One region of the Planococcus sp. VCh962 genome, then DNA from elsewhere that is predicted to be linked to it. Evidence: riboswitches for the same ligand, from Rfam matches in the RefSeq annotation. Region 1 holds a riboswitch; the other holds the start of a gene.
The links. Region 1 has a riboswitch for cobalamin ahead of AC3AQ9_RS08755 (ABC transporter substrate-binding protein). Riboswitches for the same ligand answer to the same signal wherever they lie in the genome.
Positions count from the first base shown of each region.

Region 2: linked by a shared signal. The riboswitch ahead of AC3AQ9_RS12130 (acyl-CoA thioesterase) and the one ahead of AC3AQ9_RS08755 (ABC transporter substrate-binding protein) in region 1 are both predicted to bind cobalamin.

Region 1 covers NZ_JBYLHS010000002.1:282,633-294,733, forward strand. Annotated here, with positions in the region: gene AC3AQ9_RS08745 (adenosylcobinamide amidohydrolase) at 1-1,064, opposite strand, end outside; gene AC3AQ9_RS08750 (FecCD family ABC transporter permease) at 1,066-2,043, opposite strand; gene AC3AQ9_RS08755 (ABC transporter substrate-binding protein) at 2,051-3,025, opposite strand; cobalamin riboswitch at 3,130-3,316, opposite strand; gene argS (arginine--tRNA ligase) at 3,362-5,023, opposite strand; gene AC3AQ9_RS08765 (YwiB family protein) at 5,020-5,430, opposite strand; gene AC3AQ9_RS08770 (antibiotic biosynthesis monooxygenase family protein) at 5,588-6,085, opposite strand; gene speB (agmatinase) at 6,469-7,341, opposite strand; gene speE (spermidine synthase) at 7,345-8,178, opposite strand; gene AC3AQ9_RS08785 (YwhD family protein) at 8,914-9,429, opposite strand; gene thmT (2-hydroxymuconate tautomerase) at 9,491-9,676, shown strand; gene AC3AQ9_RS08795 (YwgA family protein) at 9,773-10,282, opposite strand; gene AC3AQ9_RS08800 (HD domain-containing protein) at 10,283-11,587, opposite strand; gene lipL (octanoyl-[GcvH]:protein N-octanoyltransferase) at 11,642-12,101, opposite strand, start outside.
Region 2 covers NZ_JBYLHS010000003.1:170,746-182,846, forward strand. Annotated here, with positions in the region: partial or broken gene AC3AQ9_RS12085 (glutathione peroxidase) at 1-399, shown strand, start outside; gene AC3AQ9_RS12090 (alpha/beta fold hydrolase) at 454-1,326, opposite strand; gene AC3AQ9_RS12095 (cysteine hydrolase family protein) at 1,465-2,022, shown strand; gene AC3AQ9_RS12100 (class I SAM-dependent methyltransferase) at 2,118-2,858, shown strand; gene AC3AQ9_RS12105 (GNAT family N-acetyltransferase) at 2,870-4,009, shown strand; gene AC3AQ9_RS12110 (hypothetical protein) at 4,032-4,217, shown strand; gene AC3AQ9_RS12115 (MFS transporter) at 4,241-5,542, opposite strand; gene AC3AQ9_RS12120 (undecaprenyl-diphosphate phosphatase) at 6,185-7,012, shown strand; gene AC3AQ9_RS12125 (Nramp family divalent metal transporter) at 7,262-8,533, shown strand; cobalamin riboswitch at 8,764-8,941, shown strand; gene AC3AQ9_RS12130 (acyl-CoA thioesterase) at 9,099-9,584, shown strand; gene AC3AQ9_RS12135 (ribonucleoside-diphosphate reductase subunit alpha) at 9,586-11,868, shown strand; gene AC3AQ9_RS12140 (ribonucleotide-diphosphate reductase subunit beta) at 11,881-12,101, shown strand, end outside.

The sequences.
Region 1 (12,101 bases):
TACTCCTTCACGATAGCATCCTGGGTTTGTACAGCAGTCATCATTCCGACAGTATCGGTAGGTTTAAAACCCAATCCTTCAATAAATTCCGTCATTTCCATCAAACTGTCGTCGATATTATAATTCATGTCCACATGGCGATTGATGAAAGTCCGGAACCAGCCGGCTCCTGCATTGATTACCGCTGAAGATACGGTTTTCAGAGGAACTTCACTTTGGTAAAGCACCATATTCGGCGAAACTGCGAAGTCTTCGGCGCGGATGGCCCATTCTTCTGTCCGCCGTTTTACTCCTGGAAGGAGCGTAACTTGCGGTTTTGGAAGCTCCGGATGCGGGTGGTTGCTGACCCGCGTCTGGTAGACGGCTTCAATATCCTGTTCCCGTACCACTTCATGCGGCTCCCCCATGCGAACAATCTTGCCATGGTCCAATAGTAATAATTGATCGCAATACATGGACGCAATATTGATGTCATGGAAAATCGATACAATGGTCAATTCTTTTTCAATCGCTTGTTTTTTTATGGTATCCAGCAGTTCTTTTTGATGGTTGATGTCCAAATGATTGGTCGGTTCATCGAGCAACAGGATTTTCGCATTTTGGGCCAATGCTTGGGCCACGAAAACACGCTGCTGCTCTCCCCCTGATAAACGGTCGATTTGTGTATTTTCATAATGGGTGATATTCATCAAGCGCATGGCTTCTGTCACAGCCGCTTCATCTTCTTCAGACCAGGAAGAAAACCAGCCGCTTTGATGCGGGTATCTTCCAAGCGAAATCGTTTCACGGACCGTATGGGCAAATGCATGCGCATGAAGCTGAGGCAAAACGGCCATTTGTCTGGCCAGTTCCTTAGCCCCAAAATCTGTGATCGACTTTTCTTCAATTTCAATCTTTCCGCTCTTTAAAGGCAGCACCCCGCTGATTAATTTCATCATGGTGGATTTCCCGCTGCCGTTCGGCCCCAAAATACCAAGCATCGAACCTTTTGAAACTTGGAAAGAAACGTCATTGACGATATTCTTCTCTCCGTATCCACCAATCAATCCTGTTATTTTCAACATATCAAGCCACTCCTTTCCGTTGGCGGAAAAAGATGAACGCAAAAACCGGTGCTCCGATAAATGCGGTAATTACTCCAATAGGGAGTTCCGTCGGTGAAATGATCGTCCGTGATACCAAGTCACAAATGATCAACAGCGCAGCGCCATTGATAAAAGAAAGCGGCAGGACATGCCGATGATCCGATCCCCATACCAGCCGCGTCATATGCGGCACGACCAAGCCAACAAAGCCGATTGTTCCAGACACGGCCACAGCCGCTCCGGTCAGAATCGATCCACTGATGAGAATCATCATTTTCCTTTTTTTCACGTCTACTCCCAAATGCTGTGCCCGCTCTTCCCCGAACAGCATGGCATTCAATTCACGCCGGTTCAGCCATAGCAAGAAGGAGCCGATGAGGATAAACGGCAAGGCCATCTGGACGTAAGGCCAGCCCCGCATGGATACACTGCCAAGAAGCCAGCCGATGATTTGGCGAAGCTCTTCCCCGGTCAACGCTATCATTAAGGAAATGACCGAACCGAGAAATGAACTGAAAATGATCCCTGTTAAAATGACTGTTTCCATTTTCATGGACCGGTCGACCAATTTAGCAAATCCCATCACTGCGAACATCGTCAACAATGCGCCCAGCATGCTCATCACCGGCAAAGTGTAATTCCCTAAAAACGGGACTGAAATGCCGAAAAAGAGCGTCATCACAGCGCCGACTGAGGCACCGGATGACACTCCTAAAGTGTAAGGATCGGCTAATGGGTTTTTAAGCAGGCCTTGAAATGCTGCACCGGCAATTGCCAGTGCTGCACCGACCAGGCCTGCCAGAACCACACGCGGCATCCGGATATTCCATAAAATATTGGCAGCTGTTTCATCCGACTCGGGATTCCACAGCACTTCCGGCGAAATGGAAACCGTGCCGACCGTTACCCCCAGCAATACAGCCCCTCCCAAAAGAATGAAAGAGACAATATAGGCCAGGCTGTTTTTACTCACTGAAAACCTCAGGATAAACAGCTTGTGCCAGTTCCATCAAACCTTCTGTCAGCCGCGGGCCGGAACGGGTGACTTTATCCGAATCGACATTGTAAACTGCATTGTCTTTTACTGCTGTCACTTCAGCGAAGCCACTGCGTGCTTTGATTTTTTCAACAGCATCCGGCACGTAAGCACCTTCTGTCGACACGATCACATCGGGATTGGCTTCGACAATCGCTTCCGGGTCCATGCTGACCCATCCTTCAAGGTTACCCGCTGCATTTTCAGCGTTGATGATGTCCAGCATTTCATCCATAAATGTTCCGCTGCCGGTAGTGTAGATCTCCGGATCGCTGCCAACTTCAACAAATACTTTTTTGGGTTCTTCGATTTTGCTCGCTTGTTCTTCGATTTCATCTACTTGTGCTTCCATTTCAGAAACGAGTGCATCCGCTTCTTGCATTGCACCGGTCGCTTGCCCGATAACCGTCATGGTTTCATATACTTCATCAAAACTTTGGGCTTCCTGGACAACGTATACTTTAATGCCGGCATCACGCAATTGCTGAAGCCCTGCTTCACCGACACCCACACCTGATTCATGGGCTAATACCAAATCCGGCTGCAAGCTGATGATTTTTTCAACATTGAATTCCTGGCCGCCGATTTTCTCGACAGTTGCTGCTTCTTCCGGGTAATTATCAAAATCGGATACTCCGACCATCTTTTCTCCCAAGCCAAGTTCATAAGCAATTTCTGTATTTGATGGCACCATGGAAACGATCGCTTTCGGTTCTTCTTCGATTACAACTTCTTCACCTACTGCATCCATCATCGTTACTGGAAATTCAGTTTCTGCCACTTCTTTCGGCGGTTCTACCTGTGTTTCTGCCGTTTCTCCTGCTGGTGCTTCTTGTCCGCCGCACCCTGCCAGCAGCATCGCTGCCACTCCTGCACTTGCTCCAAACTTCCAATACTTCTTCATCTCGACATCCCCTTTTATAATATAAAAATCTCCCGCAGACACTGCGGGAGATTGAAAGGACGACATAAAAAAGCGTGTGCATCCAGCCGGTCCTCGCAGGCTTAGTGGGCGTTCTCATAAAGGCAGGTCTCCTGGCTTGTGATCATGGCGTACTGCACCTTCCCAAAGCGTTGCTTCAGTGGCATTTGGCAGATTGCTCTCACTTACAGTGGCGGGACCGCGCCGGAATCGAACCGGCTTCCCTTTTAACTCATGTTCTTAGACATAAGCACCTTTATGATTGAATTATTAAGTTTCTTAATAAGTTAATTATACACAAAATTCTTTCAGTGTCTCTTACATTTTGTCAGGAGCAGATACGCCGACCAATTTCAACGCATTTGCAAGAGTCGTTTTGACAGCGGTAATCAATGCCAGGCGCGCAGCTGTCAATTCCGCGTTGGAAGTGTCCAATACTTTATTGGCATTATAGAAGCTGTGGAAGTGTGCCGCCAATTCCTGAATATAAGTAGTCACGCGATGCGGTGCACGCAGTTTTGCTGCATCTGCCACCACTTGCGGGAAGTCCCCGATTTTTTTCAGGACATCGATTTCTTTTTCCGAAGCCAAGAGATCCAAATTATCTGTAGATGCAAAGAATCCTAACTCTTCCGCTTGACGCAGAATCGAGCAGATGCGCGCGTGGGCATATTGGGAATAATAGACCGGGTTTTCATTGGACTGCGATACGGCAAGATCCAGGTCAAAGTCCATATGTGAATCGCCTGATCGCATAGCGAAGAAATACCGCACTGCATCCAAGCCAACCAATTCAACTAGTTCACGCATTGTTACGGCTTTACCGGTACGTTTGCTCATTTTCATCTTTTCGCCGTCTTTGTACAGCTGTACCATTTGGATGATGCTCACTTCAAGTGTATCGCGGTCATAGCCAAGCGCTTCAATTGCCGCTTTCATGCGCGGGATATAACCGTGGTGGTCAGCTCCCCAGATGTTGATGAGCTTATCAAAACCGCGCGACAATTTGTCTTCATGATAAGCGATATCCGGCAGCAAATACGTAAACGAACCGTCGTTCTTAATCAATACGCGGTCTTTGTCATCGCCGAATGTCGTTGAACGGAACCAAGTTGCACCATCTTCTTCGTAAATATGGCCGTTCTCACGAAGCTTGTTCAATGCAATTTCAATTTCGCCTTTTTCGTATAAAGAAGTTTCGGAGAACCACTCATCAAACTCAACGCGGAAATCAGCCAAGTCTTTCTGCAGCTTCGCCAGTTCCACTTTCAAGCCATGTTTGCGGAACGCTTCAAAACGTTCTTCTTTGGTCATATGGACAAATTTATCACCATGCTCTTTGACAAGATCTTCAGCGATGTCTTTGATATCCTGGCCACGGTAGCCGTCTTCCGGCATGTTCAGCGATTCGCCAAGTGCTTCAAAATAACGCGCTTCGATAGACAGTGCCAAATTATTGATTTGGTTGCCGGCATCGTTGATATAGTATTCACGTGATACATCGTAACCCGCAACATCCAGTACGTTGCAAAGTGAGTCGCCGACCGATGAACCGCGGGCGTGCCCAAGGTGAAGGTCACCTGTCGGATTGGCAGATACGAACTCAACTTGAATACGCTCGCCTCCGCCTGAATTTGTGCGGCCGTAGTCTTCTTTTTGCTCCAGGACCGTCTTCACTACATCTTGCAGATAATCTTTTTTGATTGTGATGTTAATAAAACCTGGGCCGGCAATATCCACTTTTTCGATATTCGCCGTGTCCTTGTCAAGATTCCCGACAATCGCTTCCGCAATCACACGCGGCGCTTTTTTTGCTACACGCGCCAATTGCATCGCAATGTTTGTGGCATAATCGCCGTTCGCTTTGTCTTTTGGTGATTCCAGGTAAACTTCGACTGGTTCAGGCGTCAATTCCGCTTTTTGAACCGCTTCACTGATTGCCAGTTTAATGGCGTGCTGTACTTTTTCTACTGCATTCATTTTTGACCCTCCATAAATTGGATTTCCATTTCATATTCCCCGACGTGGGCAGAGCCCATCGCCAGATCGTAACGGACTTTAAAGCGTGTATCGCTGACTGTCAGCTCGTGGGCTTTAGTCGTCAGCATAAAAGTGCCTTGCTCATTTGTTAAATTCCCTGTTTGTTCTTTATGTAATAAAAACGGTAGCCGCATCTGCAGGCCGCCGCTTCTCATAATCACTGCTTCGTTTTCGCTGAGCTTCACTGTAGTCCGGATCAGCAGCTCTTCCACCTGCTCCTCATACTGCAAGTAGCGTCGATCGTTTTTTATTGTCAGCGTGCCGTGTGACCACAACTCCAGCAGCTGTTCTGCTACGTCTGGCTGACGGATAATTGTCGTGAGTTTTATTTTCACAGTTTTTTGCATTCCGCCGCCTCCTTTATGTAATAGCAATAGCCTTTTTATTATAGCCCGATTCAAGGTCCCATTTCAATTTAAGTTTCATTTTATGCTTGGATCTGCTGGAATTGAAATTTGGCTATTCAAAAAACCACCCATATGAGTGGTTTTCAAGAACTGCTTGTCATTTGATATACGTTTTGACAAAAGAAGGTCGAGGGAAAATATTCGGCTTTTTATCGATTCCTTCTGACGTTCCCCGCTTCGCATGAGCCTGGCCGTATGCCTGCGATTGCTGCCAGTCCGTAAACGACTTCTCGTCTTTCCAAATAGTCAGGATGATATAGGTATCCGAATTGACAGGGCGCAATACACGTATAGCCGCAAAACCGGGTTCTTTCTCGACCATGCCCGCTCTATTTTGGAAACGCGATTCAAATAGCTCACGGCCTTCATCCGTTACCGGAATATTGTTGAATACTGCATAATAGCCGTCGTTGATGTCACCGACAGCATTTAGCACCTGGTACGCTTCAAATCCCTGCAAAGGCGCTCCGCCCTCTGATTCATAAAGCAACACCGATTCCTCGCCGTCGACTAAATACACCAGCCGCGCATTTGCCATAGCTGCCAGAATTGCGACGCCCTGGTCCCGATGGCCCGTCCATTTGTATAATTCCATTGTCAGCACCTCTTCCAGATAATGATTCTCTATTATCTTACCGGTTTTAATTCAGAGATTCTATTTTTGAGGTGCTATGATCACTTTTCGTAGTTCTATGATCAGTTTTATTGTCCCTATGATCATTCGACGGGGTTCTATGATCACTCACGACCTCTCTATGATCACTCAACGGAGTTCTATGATCATTCGGCCTGTTTCAAATGATTTACAGCACAAAAGTCAAAGCCGGTCTGGAAAATCCAGACCGGCTTTGACTTTTCTTATTGTTCAGTTTCGGCGGCTAGGTTCTCGAGGTCTTAAGTCAGCCCATTTCGGAAATCAAGATTCCCTACATGTTCTGCCTTAAGCTTGTCAGGACTGGACAGCCACCTCCACTTTTCTTATTTCACCCAGCCCAAAATCATTTCACGGATCAGTTTGCTTGCCGTATTGGCAGTCTGATCTGAATGGTCGTAGACGGGAGACACTTCAACAAGGTCGAAACCGACAACGTTGATATCTGATGCAGCGATTGCGTGGATGGATGCGAGCAGTTCACGTGAAGTGATACCACCAGCGTCAACTGTGCCAGTTCCTGGCGCATGCGCCGGGTCCAATACATCAATGTCGATCGTGACATATACCGGACGTCCCACAAGAGTCGGTAATACTTCTTTCAGCGGCTCCAGCACTTCGAATTTTGAAATGTGCATGCCTTGCTCTTTTGCCCATTCAAATTCTTCTTTCATGCCGGAACGGATGCCAAATGAATAGACGTTTGTCGGCCCGATATGGTCTGCGATTTTGCGGATCGGTGTAGAATGCGAATATTCTTCACCCTCGTAGTTTTCACGAAGGTCCGTGTGCGCGTCAAAATGGATGATCGCCAAATCGTCGTATTTGCTTGCCACTGCTCTCATGACCGGCAATGACACCAAGTGCTCGCCGCCCATGCCGATCGGAATTTTACCGTCTGCCAAAAGAGTATGGACATAGGTTTCAATTTCAAGCAGGGATTTTTCCGGATTGCCGAACGGCAATGGAATGTCTCCGGCATCGAAGAATTTCACATCATCGAGCTCCCGGTCCAGATACGGGCTGTACTCTTCCAAGCCGATGGATACTTCACGGATTTTGTTTGGGCCGAAACGTGAACCCGGGCGGTAACTTACCGTCCAGTCCATCGGCATGCCATACAGCACTGCTTTGGATTCTTCATAATTCGGATGGCTTTTGATGAAAACTTTGCCTGAATATGTCTCGTCAAATCTCATCGTTTATTCGCCTGCCAAATCTTTCACGAATTTCGGCAATACGAATGCCGCATTATGCAATTCTTTTGTATAATACTTTGTTTCGATGTCATGGAAACGCTCAGCTGGCACTTCCAATGGATTGTATTTTTTCGAACCGATTGTGAATGCCCATAGACCGCTTGGGTAAGTCGGGATGTTCGCCAAGTACAATTTTGTGATCGGGAAGATTTCCTTCACATCTTTTTGAACTTGCTCGATCAAATCCGCTTTGAACCATGGGTTGTCCGATTGTGCGACAAAAATGCCGTCTTCTTTCAGCGCACGTGAAATCCCTGCGTAAAAACCTTTAGTGAACAAGTTCACTGCCGGGCCGACCGGTTCCGTTGAATCCACCATGATCACATCGTATTTGTTTTCAGATTCAGCAATATGCATAAAGCCGTCTCCGACAATCACTTCAACACGTGAATCTTCAAGACCTGATGCGATTGAAGGCAAGAATTTTTTCGAGTACTCGATCACTTTGCCGTCAATATCGACAAGTGTCGCTTTTTTAACAGAAGGGTGCTTGAGCACTTCACGGATTACTCCGCCGTCTCCACCGCCAACAACCAGAACGTTCTCTGGATTAGGATGAGTAAACAATGGAACGTGCGCCACCATTTCGTGATAAACGAACTCGTCTTTCTCAGACGTCATGACCATGCCATCAAGGAAAAGCATATTGCCCCATTCAGCTGTTTCTGCCATCTCCAAGTATTGGAAATCCGTTTGCTCGGTGTGAAGCGTTTTATTGATTTTCATCGTAATCCCGAAGTTCTCGGTTTGTTTTTCTGTATACCAAAATCCTGCCATCTATAATCAAACTCCTTTTCCCGTCATTTTAAAACTACTTAAAAAAGTATAATTCTTTTTAATGAAAGTGCAATATTTTTTTCGCGCTTTAACGGCCAGTATGGCTTCCGCTTTTCCAAACGTAAGGCCACTGGCCCTAAAAGCCCGATTGGTTCAACTAACAATCAGGGAGAAAAACCTCCCTGATTGAGTTTCTCTTTATCGCGCTTTAACGGCCAGTATGGCTTCCGCTTTTCCGAACGCCAGACCACTGGCCGTATAAGCCCGATTGGTTCAACTATCAATCAGGGAGGAAAAATCTCCCTGATTGAGTTTCTCTTTTCATAATCCTCTTTACCCGCTGCAGTTCTTAATATGCCGCAAATAAAAAGGTTTTCTGTACAGGGAATCTTTCCCTTCACAGAAAACCTATTTATCCTGATAGCGCGGAGAAAGAGACATGAGGCATTGGGCTTGGGTTTTCTCACACTTTAACGGTCAGTATGACCCCACTTTTCCAAGTGGGGCACTGACCGTAAATGTCCGATCGGATCAACTAACAATCAGTTGGAGGTGGGAACCTCCACTGATTGAAGTTTCTCTTTCTCGCAATGGCTCACGGCACTTGCCCGCAAATCAGGTGTCCTAGCTTTCTATTTAAAAGCTGTAATACTAGTTTACTTCCTTTTTTGGCCAACTTCAACCGCATGTCGGAAGCATTTCCAAATGTCACATTTCGTACAAATCTCTAGTATTTTATGAATTCAGGTCTTGACGAAGCTGTTCCATGCTGCGCTCCCACATTTCGGGATTGTGTTTTTTCAAGTACTCTGCCAGAACCCGTTTGGATGTTTCATCCATATGATCAACGATGATTTTTCGTTTCATTGACTTGTCCATTAAATTGACATGATCAGCCAAAATCTTATAGCCGCGCCGTTTTTCACGGTTAACCACCATTTCGCATGCCGTTACCCCGGCATAATAAGGGCCTTCCGGATTGAAATCAATGGTGATCCACACCAGCCAATATGGTTTGCCGCCGGCTGAGTCTTCCCGGTTTACGGTGAATTTAATGCCGCGTTCCACTTCACTGCGCGCATGCATTGCACCAATGTCAATGAATGCTTCACCTTCTTCTATGTCAATAAAAAGCGGAGATACGTTTTCCAAGGACAGTGATCCGATGCCATAGCCTTTGTGGCCATCTGTCGGATCATTCTTTATAATGGTGAATCCAACTTTTTGTTTTGGTTTTTCTTCATTTGCCATGTGTACCTTCCTCCCGTTCTGATATGATTGTTGTATCTTAAAAAAAGGAGCTGTAACTATTATGCCATACGTAACTGTCAAAATGCTCGAAGGCCGCACAGAAGATCAAAAGCGCGCATTGGTTGAGAAAGTAACTGAAGCGGTATCAGAAACAACTGGAGCACCGGTTGAAAACGTCACTGTCTTTATCGAAGACATGAAGAAGACCGACTACGGTGTTAAAGGCAAGCTTTTCAGCGACATCTAAAGAAAAGCGGAAACGCTTATTCAGCCTCCACAAGCGCTGCAAGGCTGGCACTGCAGCTGTACACTTGAAGAAGCCAGCGAATACATAAAAACTCCCTTAAGGGAGTTTTTTCAGTTGGCCCAATTCGTCAATAAACCCGAATGCCTCTTCTATTTCATCTGCAGTAAAGTTCAGCTTCGCTTTGACAATATGAAGCTTTTCAATTTGCTCGGCGCGTTCCAAATGATCAAAGTAAAGAAGAGTAGCGGTCAGTTCCAAAAAGCGGCCGCTTTTTTCATTTAATTTTGCAGCGACTTCGGGATTCTCAAGCACGGATTCTTTCAATGTCCCCCGGAAATCGTTTCCTTCTTGGGTAACATTGTATTTATACCGAACATAAGATCCTTTGTCTTCCAGTTCTTCTGACAAAAACCCCATATCGCATAGTTCTTCAATGCGGGCTGTCAACTCTTCTGAATATGGCCCATAAATATGGAATTCATATTTCTCTTGAAACGGCACACCTATTTTCTTTAAAATATAAATCATTTTCTGCAGCTTCTTGCGTCCGGTGATCCCTTCCGCTGTGGCAATAAAATCCACAATTTTCGCGTGTTCCTGGAGCAACTATACCCCTCCTTTTCTAAGCATTTCCAATATCTTCTGCTTTGCAGCTTTCTTTTTGCCATCTATTAATAATTCCGCCGGGAAATACAATTTATAATCTGTTCTCCGCTTACCTGAAATCGCATCGACAATTTGCGACTGCCGGGACAATTCCTTGATATCCCCTGTCGGCATCAGCAAATGGATGGGCAGCCGTTCTTCTTCTTCGCCGGGACGGTAAAAATCGTACGGCAAGTCGGATGTCGAATCATCGACCAAGTAATACTCGGGATCAATGCCCGCTTCCTCGAACAACTGTGCCAATTCCCCAAGTTTCTTGTAATCTTTTCCTGGGTCAAAATCGACATACTGGAACAGGCGGCGATTGACGAACCGGTCGCTCAGATCTGAAAGAATCGGATCGCGCTCGGTCATCCACAGCTGGAAGTAGGTCATCAAGACCCCTTCATCAAGCGCTAAATAATCTTTCAATTCAAACGTACGATTAAAAAACGCCATGAAATGCGTCGGCGGCTGCTTAAATTTATAACCGGTTTCACTCAGCTGTTTGGCACGCTGCAGAATTTTCCGCAGGATCACTTCCGCACTGCGAGCTACCGGATGGAAATAAACCTGCCAGTACATTTGATAGCGGCTCATGATGTAATCTTCAACGGCATGCATGCCGCTCGACTTGATCACTACTTGATCGTCCATGGGGCGCATGACGCGAAGGATTCGCTCCATATCAAAATGGCCATATGAGACACCTGTATAATAAGCATCCCGCTGCAAATAATCCATGCGGTCTGCATCAATTTGGCTTGAAATCAAGGAAACGACTTGTTTATTGGCATATGTTTTGGCAATTACTTCCGCCACTTTTTTAGGGAAGTCCTCGCCAACTTTCAGCAAGATCCCATTGACTTCTGTATCCCCCAGCAATATTTCCCGGGTAAATTCTTCATGATCAACATGGAATACTTTTTCAAATGAATGGGAAAAAGGCCCATGACCCAAATCATGAAGAAGCGCAGCGCATAACACCACTAGCCGTTCAGCCTCATCCCATTCAGGGCGGCCATGAAAAATATCGTCTGAAATTCTTCGGACGATTTCGTAGACGCCAAGCGAATGGCTAAAGCGGCTGTGTTCAGCTCCGTGAAATACTAAATAAGAGGTGCCAAGCTGTTTGATGCGCCGAAGACGCTGGAATTCACGTGAATTCACCAGGTCCCAAATCACTTGGTCGCGCACATGTATGTATCGGTGAACCGGATCTTTAAAAACTTTTTCTTCAGCTAATTTCTGTGTCGCATAGCTCACGGGCGCACCTCCAATTTTTCTGCGTAACAAGTATTCTACACCAGCTCAGATACCTCATTCAAGAGGGCCCGGCAGCATTTTCCGGTTGCGTTCGACAACTCGTTTCAAATAAAATCCGTAAAGCTCTGTCTCTTCAGGCATCAGCGGCTGCGGTGCCGGCATGCCGATCAATTCGTACAAATTCAGCACAACTTCCTGGACTGTAATTTCTTTTCCGAGCAATTCGCTGAGCGACGCCATCACTTCGGGTTTTATTTCCGGGTAGGCGAATTTCGTCTGTTCACCGCTAAGCCCGGCTTCGTAAAACCCGCGGATCAATTCAGCGCGCTCCGCCCCGGACCCTTCAACACATAAATAAACCTGGACAGCAATGCCCCGGCGGATGCGGCGCTGGGAAATGCCGGCAAACTTTTTGCCGCCGATGCTCAAGTCATATGAGCCGGGACAATAGGACCCCACAATTTCATAGGCCTCGATCGGCGCTTCCGGAAATAGGGCCTGTACCAGCTCAAGC
Region 2 (12,101 bases), on a different contig from region 1:
GATTGTCAACACAGCGACCAAATGCGGCCTCAGTGATCAATTTGAAAGTCTCGAGAAGCTGTATACGGCTTATAAAGACCAAGGGTTTGTCGTTCTTGGCTTTCCATCCAACCAGTTTGCACACAGGAACTGGCAAACGCGAAAGAAGCGGAACAAGCATGCCGAATGAGCTATGGCGTGACTTTTCCGATGCACGAAATCATTAAAGTCAACGGCAAAGAAGCTCATCCGCTGTTCAAATACTTAACAGAACACAGCAAAGGGTTTCTCGGCAGCAGCATCAAATGGAATTTCACGAAATTCCTGGTGGATCCACAAGGGCGTGTCATTGGAAGATATTCGCCAAAAGACAAACCGGAGTCATTTGAACAGGAAATTCAAAAGATGCTGGCAAAATAAAGCGCGACAAGAGAACGCCCCAGAGCAGCAATTGCTTTAGGGCGTTTTGTCATTTTATGCTTTGCCAGCGGAAATGGCTTTCTGAGAAAGCCACTTGGAAACCACTGCTGCAACTTCAGCCGGTTCATCCCATTGCACCATATGGCCGGCACCGCCGATTTTCCGCACAGTCAAATCTTTCACATGGGCCGTTAATTGGGAAATTCCCAAAGCCCTTGCTGCATTCAACTCCTTAGGCGAGTCGCCATACACCAGCAGCAATGGCATGCGGATAAAAGGATATGCTTCCGTAAACGGCTCCCGGAAAAATGCCTTGATGATCGATAGCACCGTGAATTTGGAAGTCCGCAACTCAAATTCCCCGATTTCATTTTGCCGGAAAACCGTTTTGAGACTGTTTTCTTTAACCGCGTTCCACTTGCTGGTGTAATCTTTGTATTCCTTGATCACATCTTCCCAATGCGGAAAAGCAGAATTATCCATATAATAGTTCCAGCCGGAAAGCGTGTAATCGAACGTCATTTCAGGCTGGTTCTGTGGAAACGTAAAGCCGCCATCAAGCAAAATAACCCCCAGCACTTTCTCCGGATAACGCCTTGCAAAATGTAAAGCGGTGTCCGCTCCCCAGGAATGCCCCATTACAAAAAACGGCTTTTCTGAAAGCTGCTGCAGCATGCTATCAAACCAAACAGCCAAATTCGAAAACAAATAATCTTCTTCATTGCCAAACGGTGCTGTTTTTCCATGCCCGGGACTATAGAGAACGATCAGGTGGAACTGTTCTTCCAATAGCGGAATCAGCTCACCGAAACTGTACAGCCCAGTGCCTGCCAGTCCATGAAAATAGACCAAAACCGGATTGCTTTCGCTGCCGTATTGCCGGCATTCCACTTTTTGGCCGTTAATCAGTAACTTTAAGTTCTCCATTGTCCAGTCCTCCGTCGATAAAGCCGTATCTCCTATCTAAGTTCGTGTTTTGTTCCAGCAATCCTGCTCCGGAAATAAAAGGATTTTGGCATTGAAAAGAAGAAAAGGTAAGCATTAAGGTTTTCAGGAGGAGAATAGATGGAAAATGAAAAAACTTCGCTAATATTAGTGGATGTGCAAAAAGCTTTTGACGACCCAAAATGGGGACAGCGAAACAATCCGGAAGCGGAAAAAAACATCGGGAGAATTTTAACGCTGTGGAGAGAAAAAGGAGGATCCACGGTTCATATCCAACACCAATCGGAAGATCCCGAATCCCTTTTCCATCCATCAAAAGAGAGTTTTGCCATAAAAACACCGATGCTGCCATTCGATGGGGAACCCGTCATTACTAAGAACGTGAACAGTGCATTCATTGGCACGGATTTGGAACAGCATTTGAAAGTGAACGGAATCACCACAGTGATAATTGCCGGTTTAACAACACCGCATTGCGTCTCCACAACGACAAGAATGAGCGGCAACTTAGGGTTTGACACCTACCTGGTTTCCGACGCCACTGCCGCTTTCGCAATGGAAGACCAAAACGGTGTCCGCTATGATGCCGAAACGGTTCATGCGGTATCGCTGGCTACTCTGCACGGGGAATTTGCGACAGTACTGACGACTGAGCAATTAATAGAGAAGTTGAGATGAATCAAGACAAACCAGCGGGTTATACGCTTCGGAAAGACCCGACGCCTTTATAAATCCAGATGACGAAGAAAAATTAGGAAAAGGAGTTTCAATATATGACGGAACAAGAATTCTATGACAAAGTCGGCAAAACAAACGGTTGGGATTTTAGCAGCATCCAGTGCATTTCAGAAGGTGTCGGCTGGGATTTCTACGAAGAAGTTGTAAAACGAGCCGCAGCTGCAGATATTCTTCTCGATATTGGCACTGGAGGAGGAGAAAAAGTTTTGGATATCGCATCTTCTTTTTCTTTGATTATCGGTATCGACAATTCACAGGAAATGATTCGGACAGCACATTCCAATCAGGAAAAGTCATTTGCTTCAAATGTCCGCTTTTTCCAACAGCCAGCGCAGAATCTCCAGTTTCCGGAAGGCTTTTTTGACATGGTATCAAGCAGGCATTGTTCGTTTGATTCCAACCAAATCGCTAAAGTTTTAAAAAAAGGAGGCCTTTTTTTGACTCAGCAAGTCAGCGAAGGCGATAAGCTGAACTTAAAGCAGGCATTCGGGCGCGGGCAATGTTTTGGTGAAGCGGATGGAACGATGAAAGAGCGCTACATAAAAGAGCTGGAGGCAGCCGGATTCTCTAAAGTCGAGGCTTTTGATTACAATGCGGCTGAATACTTTCAAACGCCGGAAGACTTGATTTTTCTTTTAACCCATACGCCAATCATTCCCGGCTTTGGAGAAAAGGAAAACGATCTGGCAGTTTTCAATTTATTCATTGAAAATAACCGGACCGAAAAAGGGATTCGAACCAACTCCAAGCGCTTCCTGCTGATTGCAGACTATTAAGGAGACAACTTATGAAGAAAATTAAAAAAGGGCGCTTTGCCTATTATATAGCGGAACCTTTAGTGAAAAAAGAAACCGGCTTAGCTGTGTTTTTCTATCACGGCTGGGGGACTACCGCTGAAAGTTACTTAGATTTTGCAAAAACCTTAACTGATGAAGGATATGTAGCGATTGTCCCGGAGCTGGTTTACCACGACACGCGAAATCCTTTGGAGAACCCTTTCCGGCAAGAGCTTGTGCAACAATATTTTTGGAAAACCATCTTCGAAAGCATCGAAGAGTTTGATGAATTCAGGAAAGGGGCTGGAATTCCTGCATCTCAGGCGATTGTCTGCGGCAGTTCGATGGGCGGCTTTATCGCTGCGGGCATTATGGCACAGCATCGGCAGTTGGGCGGATTAGCGAGCATTAACGCCTCGGGCGCTTTTTTGCTGACAGAGAAGATTTTTCGGAACAGAGATTTTCGGCCAGCGCTATCGCCTGCAGAAGAGCAGTTATGGGGAAAATATGATCCGCTCCTACAGGAGGCCCCTACTGCACCGGTCCTGCTCCTTCACGGAAAAGCCGATCAGACCATTCCTTTGGAAGCACAAATGCATTATTATCAATACCTTTCGAATAAAAGTGGAATCCAAAATGTGCAGCTTAACTTATATGAAGATGTAAATCATCAGTTTACCGACGAAATGGCCATGGATTTGCTGGAGTGGCTTAGCAAACTATCTCAAAAAGAGCTGGTTTTAAAAGAATTGGTTTCTCCTTTTATTTCCCGGGAAATAAAAGAATTATTGGGCTATGCGACTTCCCTAGAAAAAGTAGAGCCAGAGTACGGTGAGTATATAAAGGCAGCTAACCGAAAATTGTATAGTATTAAATTGGATGGGCAACTTACCGGATGTTTGGGCATTGAATTCAAAGAAAGAAAACAGATTGAAATCAAGCACATAGCGGTTATGCCGCATGCAAGAGGAAAACGAATCGGCAGCCGCATGATCCAAGAGGTCTTCGACAAACATTCACCCGATGTCATAGTTGCCGAGACAGATCAGGAGGCGGTAGAATTCTATCGCAAAACCGGTTTTGCCGTTGCAAGCCTTGGTGAAAAATATCCGGGTGTCGAACGGTTTTTGTGTGAAAGGAAAGGAAATTGATATTTGAAGAATTTTAAAACGGTTGCCGATTGGGCCGGAACAAATCGGGCTCCTGCTTCGTCAACTTGGTACTGAGCATCCGCTCTATTCAGTGGCAAAGCTTAAAGAAGTGCTGAAAGAAACTTTGGAAATTGCAGAAGACTGCTATTCCGTACTTGATTCCGCGTTTGCCCATTATGGCTTCAATCAGCCGTTCCTGAGGAATTGAGGAGTTGAGGTAAAAAAACACCTTTACTTCAAAAGTAAAGGTGCAGCTTGTTCAGGGATATCCAATTTTTCCGGCTGTTCTTGGCCGGCTTGTTTTACTGGTGGGCTGGCCGCTAAAGCGGCCAGCATTCCAAGCACGGGAAAGAGCATGATGCCCCAAAGCACTCCGGTATAACCGCCGAACTGATCGAACGCAATAGCGAGCGGCATCGGTCCCAGTGCAGAACCGGTAACGATCATTGCGATTGAAATGCCGCTGATGCTGCCGATATGCTTGCGGCCGAAATAATTGGGCCATACAACTGCCATGACAATCCGCTCGATTCCCATGCTGACTCCCCAAATGATGCCAAAGACAATCGCAGCGGAAAGGGCAGAAGTGTTTTGCAGCAGCAAGAGTGACGCAATTTCTCCGACAAATACCACTGCGAGCATGTATTGTACTTTGATCTTTTCGAGAAGGATGCCAGTCAAAAACGTCACCGGAAGGCCGATGAGCGCGGTTAGACTCAGCACACTTGCTGCCGCTCCAAGCGACAGGGATTTTTCGGAGAAAATCGAGACTAAATGGAATGTCAGGCCGGAATTGACGATTCCGGGAATCACGGCACAGACAAGAAGCAGCCAGAATGCTTTTGTTTTTGAAGCTTCTTTTACGGTCCAACTGATTTCCGCAATCGGTGTACTATTTTTTCCGCCTTTTGCCGAACTGCCGTTATCCGGCAGCAAACCCATGTCTTCCGGGGAATTTTGGATGAGGAAGAAAGCAAGAGGCGTGAAGCAGACGACAATGATCACTCCAAGAATAATCCATGAAGCGCGCCAGCCGAAAGCATCAATGAGCCAAACATTCAATAACGGAAAAGCCGCTGAACTGACCAACCCGCCAATTGCTGCAATGCTGATGGCCCGTCCTCTTTTTTTAACAAACCACTGAGGGATGAGCGAGCTTGAAATAAGGCCCATCGACCCTTGGCCGAGCAGCCGGATGAAAAAGAAGCCGATAAACAGCATGACGAGACTCGTGACAAAACTATTGAAAAAACAAGCAACAGCAAGTGCAAGAGATACGATGACCGCCATTTTTCTCGAACCGTTTCTGTCAATCAGCCGGCCGATAAAAAACAGCAAAAACCCCGCAGCCAATGTTGCGGAGGAGTAAACAGCGGAAACCGTTGAACGGCTCCAGCCGAATTCGCTTATATAATAATCGATAAAAATCGCGTTGGAATATGTTTGTCCGGGACCTGAAAAAAACTGGGATAGCGCGGCAAGCGCGATGATTACCCAACCGTAGTGAAAAGAATAGCCTGTCTGTTGTTTCATAGTGCATCTCCATTTTTCTTAATCCTTAAATAAGATTAGTTTATTGAATTTGAGAAGTAAAAATATATCAAAATCACAATTTATTATCATATCATAATCGAGTTGCATTAAAAACATTTGATTTTAACTAAATTAAAGTAAAATGATTCAGAAATTTAATATTTTCAAATAGCACTTATTTCTTTCGTTCAAAACAGTTTTAAGAGATGGATATTTTAGGATTGTGCGGTGTAAATGCGTTAAAAAAGGTGTATGATTAAACAGGCAAGCAGTTTATGGCAATTAAAAGTGCAGGCACAGCATCATTCCAATAAGTCGACAGCGAATAGAGGAACCTCTTGTGCTGCGGCTTCGCAGAGAAAAGAAGCCTTGAAGTACAATGTGCTGGATACAATCAGCGCTATTATAAATTTGCTCAGGACCTCTCTGAGATTGACTGGAACTTGTCCAAATGACTACAATGTCCAACCTTACGTCATCCTTGATGCCGCCTTGTGATAAGAACAATGTTTTAAGGTGAAAAAAGGAGATCCGGTTTGGAAGCTGTGAGGCTTCCAAATTTTTTCGGCAATTTTTCGCCGGGCGCCTGATTTCACTGCTTATGATCAACATTAATTATTTAATTTTAAAGGAGAAAAGAACATGCAGTTATGGGAATTAGTTGTTGCAATGATATTAGGGATTGTTGAAGGGCTGACAGAATTTGCACCGGTTTCTTCAACGGGCCATATGATCATCGTCGATGACATTTGGCTGAAATCAAAAGAGCTGTACACAGAGCCGGTAGCAAATACGTTTAAAGTAGTCATTCAATTAGGATCGATTTTAGCGGTAGTCATCGTTTTTAAAGATCGATTTAAAGATTTACTTGGACTGAATAGAAAAGCGACAGCCGGGAAAAAACAGCGCCTTAGTTTAACAAAAGTGATTGTCGGGTTAATTCCTGCAGGCGTGCTTGGCTTATTGTTTGAAGATTACATAGATGAGTATCTATTTTCGGTAGAAACGGTCGTGATCGGACTCGTTATTGGAGCGATTCTTATGTTGATTGCAGATTTTGTCACGAAAAAGAAACCTCATCATACCGAAACGGTTGACCAGATGACGTACAAGCAAGCATTAGGCATGGGCCTTTTCCAATGTCTTGGCCTCTGGCCTGGATTCTCGCGTTCCGGTTCTACAATTTCCGGAGGTGTTTTGCTGAGAATGAGCCACCACTCTGCCGCTGATTTTACGTTCATCATGGCTGTGCCGATCATGCTTGGCGCCAGTGGGTTGTCGCTGATTAAAAACTGGCAATATTTCACGATGGACGCTTTGCCGTTCTTTGCTGTCGGTTTTGTCAGTGCATTTTTTGTAGCGCTAGTGGTAGTTAAGTTCTTCTTGAAGCTGATCGATAAAATCAAATTGGTGCCTTTTGCGATTTACCGGATCGTTCTTGCAGCATTGATCTATGTAGTTTATCTTTAAGAGCATATGGACAAAACCCAATCTTCTTGTGAAGATTGGGTTTTTATTTATGAGGATAGAAGATTTTGCAACGGAGTGCTGAAAGAGTATGTGTTTTTCCTTTTAATTAAAATTTTGAAAATTCTTTAAATTAATATGAAAATTGCTTTATAATGAATTTTAACAGCTAAGTGAATGGTCTATTTATGGCAGTTTTCACGTATTGCATCGGAGCTTGTCGAAGACTAGAGCGCACAGGGAGGTTTTTGAATGTCTACAGTTCAAAGCACTGAAAAATCAGTACCTGTTGTACCGCGTACGTTAAAAGAGAAAGCCAAAATGGTCGGACCGGGATTTGTAACCGCTGCAACGGGAGTGGGGACTGGTGATTTAATTGCGGCTCTTGTCGCTGGGGCGGCTTTTGGCATGACGCTCGGATGGGCTATTCTGCTCGGTTCATTGTTCAAGTTTTACTTCACAGAAGGCATGGGACGCTGGCAGCTGGCTACAGGAAAGACCATCCTGGAAGGCTGGCATTCGCTTGGAAAGTGGGCAACGGGTTATTTCGGCGTCTATTCCATCATTTGGGGATTCAGTTACGGGGCAGCTGCGATGTCGACGAGTGCCATTATGATGGTAACGATGTTTCCCATTATGCCCCTATGGGCTTGGGCAGTCATTCATGGATTAGCCGGTCTTGCACTGGTGCTGTTCGGCCATTATGAACTTTTTGAAAAAGTGATGACGCTCATGGTCGGCCTCATGTTTATCACGGTTGTCGGTTCAGCAGTAATTCTTCTGCCGGACATCGGAAATATCGTGAGCGGTTTTGTGCCGCGGACCGGCGGCAGTTCGCTGCTGCTAGTTTTAGGGCTGCTTGGCGGGGTAGGCGGAACGATTACGATGGCGTCATACGGCTATTGGATCCGTGAAAAGAATTGGGTGGGCAAAGCTTGGATTCCAATGATGAGAGTGGATTCCGCTACCGGGTACATCATTACAGCGATTTTCACCTTATCTCTGCTGGTCGTCGGAGCAGAATTTTTATTCGGTACCGGCATTGAAATTAATGGAGAAGAAGGGTTAGTGGCGTTATCCGGTCTATATAGCGATCAATTTGGTTCTTTTGCCCGCTGGCTGTTCTTGATCGGCGCCTGGTCTGCCGCATTTTCATCCTTATTGGGTGTTTGGAACGGCGTGCCTTACCTGTTTGCTGACTTTGTCCGGATGGTGCGAAAAAAGGGGACAGATTCTGATGAGCCGGTTTCTAAGAAAGATCCGGCATACCGTTTTTATCTTCTATGGCTGACATTCCCGCCGATGCTGCTGCTGTTTTTCGGCCAGCCGGTGCTTCTTGTTATCTTATATGGTGCGCTCGGCGCTTTGTTCATGCCGTTTCTAGCAATCAGCCTAATGCTTCTGCTCAATTCGAAACGAGTGGACCCGGGATTCAAGAACGGCTGGGTCACCAATACCGTTTTAACAGCCTGTGTCATTGTCTTTGTTTACCTGGGGACCGTTGAGCTGCTTAAATTGTTTTAACCAAAAAGAGAGAATTTAGATGATGCATGAATCTGTAGAGTTTGATAGAGAAATTGAGTGCAGAAGAAAAATTGATTTTCCCTGGCAATAAAGAAGAAGTCAGCAGGCAAGTGCTTGCTGGCTTTCTTTAAATTTCTTGCATAAATTATTAGCTTGTAAAAGAAAAAGATCTAGTTTATAGTTTATAAATACAGTATTTAGTGAATTGTATACATAACAACACCATATATAGTAATGCCAATAATAATGGTGCCTGAAAAGGCTTAATAGGGAATCCGCTGAAAACCGGAGCTGTACCCGCAACTGTAAGTGCTGACGAACTATGGCAATCCACTGTCCAACGGACGGGAAGGACATAGTGTAGGAAGAAGCATGAGCCAGGAGACCTGCCATCGTTATAAGTTAATGACCTTCTCCGGGAGCTGGGAGGTATAACGAAGGTACTCCGTGCGGTGCAGCGGCTTTTTTGCCGGCTCCCACTGGATTATTTACGTTTATCCGACCCATCCTCTCGCCTGAGAAGATGGGTTTTTTGTTTGCCCAAATACCGACTGGAGGAATAGAGATGACACAGCAAATCACAGCAAGCCGTTCGCGGACGATTCAGACCAAATTGGTGCTGCCGCCGGATACCAATCATATGGGAACGATTTTTGGAGGGACGGTGCTCGCCTATATCGATGAAATTGCGGCTATTACCGCAATGAAACACAGCGGAAAAGCGGTGGTGACCGCATCGATCGACACGGTGAATTTCCTGTCATCCGTTCGGGTCGGCAATATCTTGATTTTGGAAGGCGTAGTGATTTCCACGGGCCGTACATCGATGGAAGTTTACGTGAAAGCGGAATGTCAAAGCATCGAAACAGGGGAGAAAACCTTGACGACAACAGCTATCCTGACGATGGTGGCGGTCGACGATGCTGGAAAACCGACGCCGGTGCCCGGGGTAGTGCCGGAAACGGAACATGAGAAGCAGCTGTTCCAAGGCGCTCAAGAGCGCAAGCAACTTCGCATGAAAATCAACGAATACGCAAAGGAGCTGGTTTGATATGAATACAATCATCCACACAGAAAAGGATGCCGTGACAAAAGCAATTCTGCGGGCGAGAGATGTCTACAAACTTGATGCGGCACCCTTACTTGAAAAAGTAGCAGACCTGGAAATTCAAGCAAAAGGCGAGCAGTCCCTAATTTATGCGCTCAACCGCATATCCATGGCGGAACCGGATTGGACATTCGTTGCGGCGGAACTTTATTTAAACGAGCTATACGAAAAAGCGGCGAAAAGCCGTGGCTTCCAGGCTGAATCCAAATACGGCGATTTTTACGAATTGGTTCAAAAACTAAGCGACATCGGTATTTATTCCGGTGATTTATTAAAGAGTTACTCGAAAGAGGAAATCCAAGTATTAGGCAATGAAATCCGTGCGGACCGCGATCTATTGTTTAATTACATCGGCTTGTTTTTACTGGCGGACCGTTACTTGGCTAAGGATTATGACGGGAATATGTATGAGCTTCCGCAGGAGCGCTTCCTCGTGATTGCGATGACCTTGATGCAGAACGAACCAAAAGACAAGCGGCTGGAACTGGTAAAAGAAGCTTATTGGGCCATGAGCAATCTTTATATGACAGTTGCGACGCCTACGTTGTCCAATGCCGGCAAGAGCTTCGGCCAGTTGTCGTCCTGCTTTATCGATACGGTGGATGATTCGCTTGATGGCATTTACTTGAACAACTGGGACATCGCGCGCCTCAGCAAAGACGGCGGCGGCATCGGCGTCTATTACGGCAAAGTGCGGGCACTCGGATCCGACATCAAAAAGTTCAAAGGCAATTCATCCGGTGTCATTCCGTGGATCCGTTTGGTCAACGACACAGCAGTCAGCGTCGATCAGCTCGGGCAACGCCAAGGCGCCGTAGCGATTTACTTGGATGTGTTCCATAAAGACATCATGAACGGTTTCTTGGATTTGAAAACGAATAACGGCGACGAGCGCCGGAAAGCGCATGATATTTTCACGGGCGTAGCGATTCCGGATCTGTTTATGGAAAAACTGAAGGAAACGGACAACAGCGGCCGCAGCAGCGGTGAATGGCATACGTTCTGCCCGCATCAGGTGAAACAGATGATGGGGTGGAAAGACGAGGCGGGAACTGCGCTGGGCCTGGAAGATTTCTATGACGAAACCGATGTAAAGCATTTCGCGGAGAAATACGAAGAAGCGGTCAATAATTCTTTACTGCCAAGGAAAACCTACCGGGCAATGGATATCATGGCGCGCATCATGGTGTCTCAGCTCGAGACCGGCACGCCGTATATGTTTTACCGCGATGAAGTGAACCGCCAGAACCCGAACAAGCACTTGCGCGGCAAAGGGCGCACATCGATTTACTGCAGTAATTTGTGCACAGAAATTATGCAAAATATGTCATCTACAACGATCATGAAAGAGTACACCGACGAAGATGGCAACCTTGTGATGATCCGCAAGCCGGGCGATTTTGTCGTCTGCAACTTGTCATCGATCAACTTGCCGCGCGCGGTGAAAGCGGACGTGCTAGAGCGCCTGGTGCCGATTCAGATGCGTATGCTGGATAATGTCATTGATTTGAATACCATTTCCGTGGGTCAGGCAGACGCGACGAATAAAAAATACCGCGCAGTTGGTTTGGGAACTTTCGGATGGCATCACTTACTTGCGCTTGAAGGCATCCATTGGGAAACCGAGGAAGCTGTCATGTTCGCGGATAAATTGTACGAAGAAATTGCCTACCATACCATCCGCTCTTCGATGGAGATTTCCAAGGAAAAAGGCGCTTACCGGGAATTTGCCGGGTCGGAATGGGAGACGGGCGAGTATTTTGAACGCAAGGGTTACACCAGCGAACGCTGGGGTGAACTGCAAAGCGCTATTACGGAAAACGGCGTCCGCAACGGCTGGATGATGGCGGTAGCGCCAAATTCATCTACAGCAAAAATCGGCGGTTCGACGGACGGCATTGATCCGCTTTATGCTGTTGAATACGCCGAAGAAAAGAAAAATTTCAAGTTCAAAGTGACGGCACCGGATTTGGATCACAACACTTACGATTATTACCGCCGTGCCCGCCACGTGCTCGATCAGAACTGGAGCATCCGCCAGAACGCAGCCCGCCAGCGCCATATCGATCAGGCAGTCAGCTTCAATTTCTATGTGCCGCATACCATCAAAGCGAAAGAATTGCTGGGGCTGCATTTCGAAGCATGGGAGCAAGGCCTGAAGACGACGTACTACGTGCGCAGCACATCCCAGGCAGAAATCGAAGAATGCGAAGCATGCCAAAGCTAAGGAGGAATCATCATGTCGATACACGCACCGTTACAAAAAATCAAGCTGCTCAATCCCGAGCAGCCGAATAAATCTACAGGCATCATCAACGGGGAATCGTCCGGTTTATTAAACTGGAACGATATCGCTTACCCACAGATGTATGACTTGTACCAGACGCTGCTGGCGAACTTCTGGAAAGCCCAGGAAATCAATATGCAGGATGACATTAAACAATGGGACCATTTGACGGA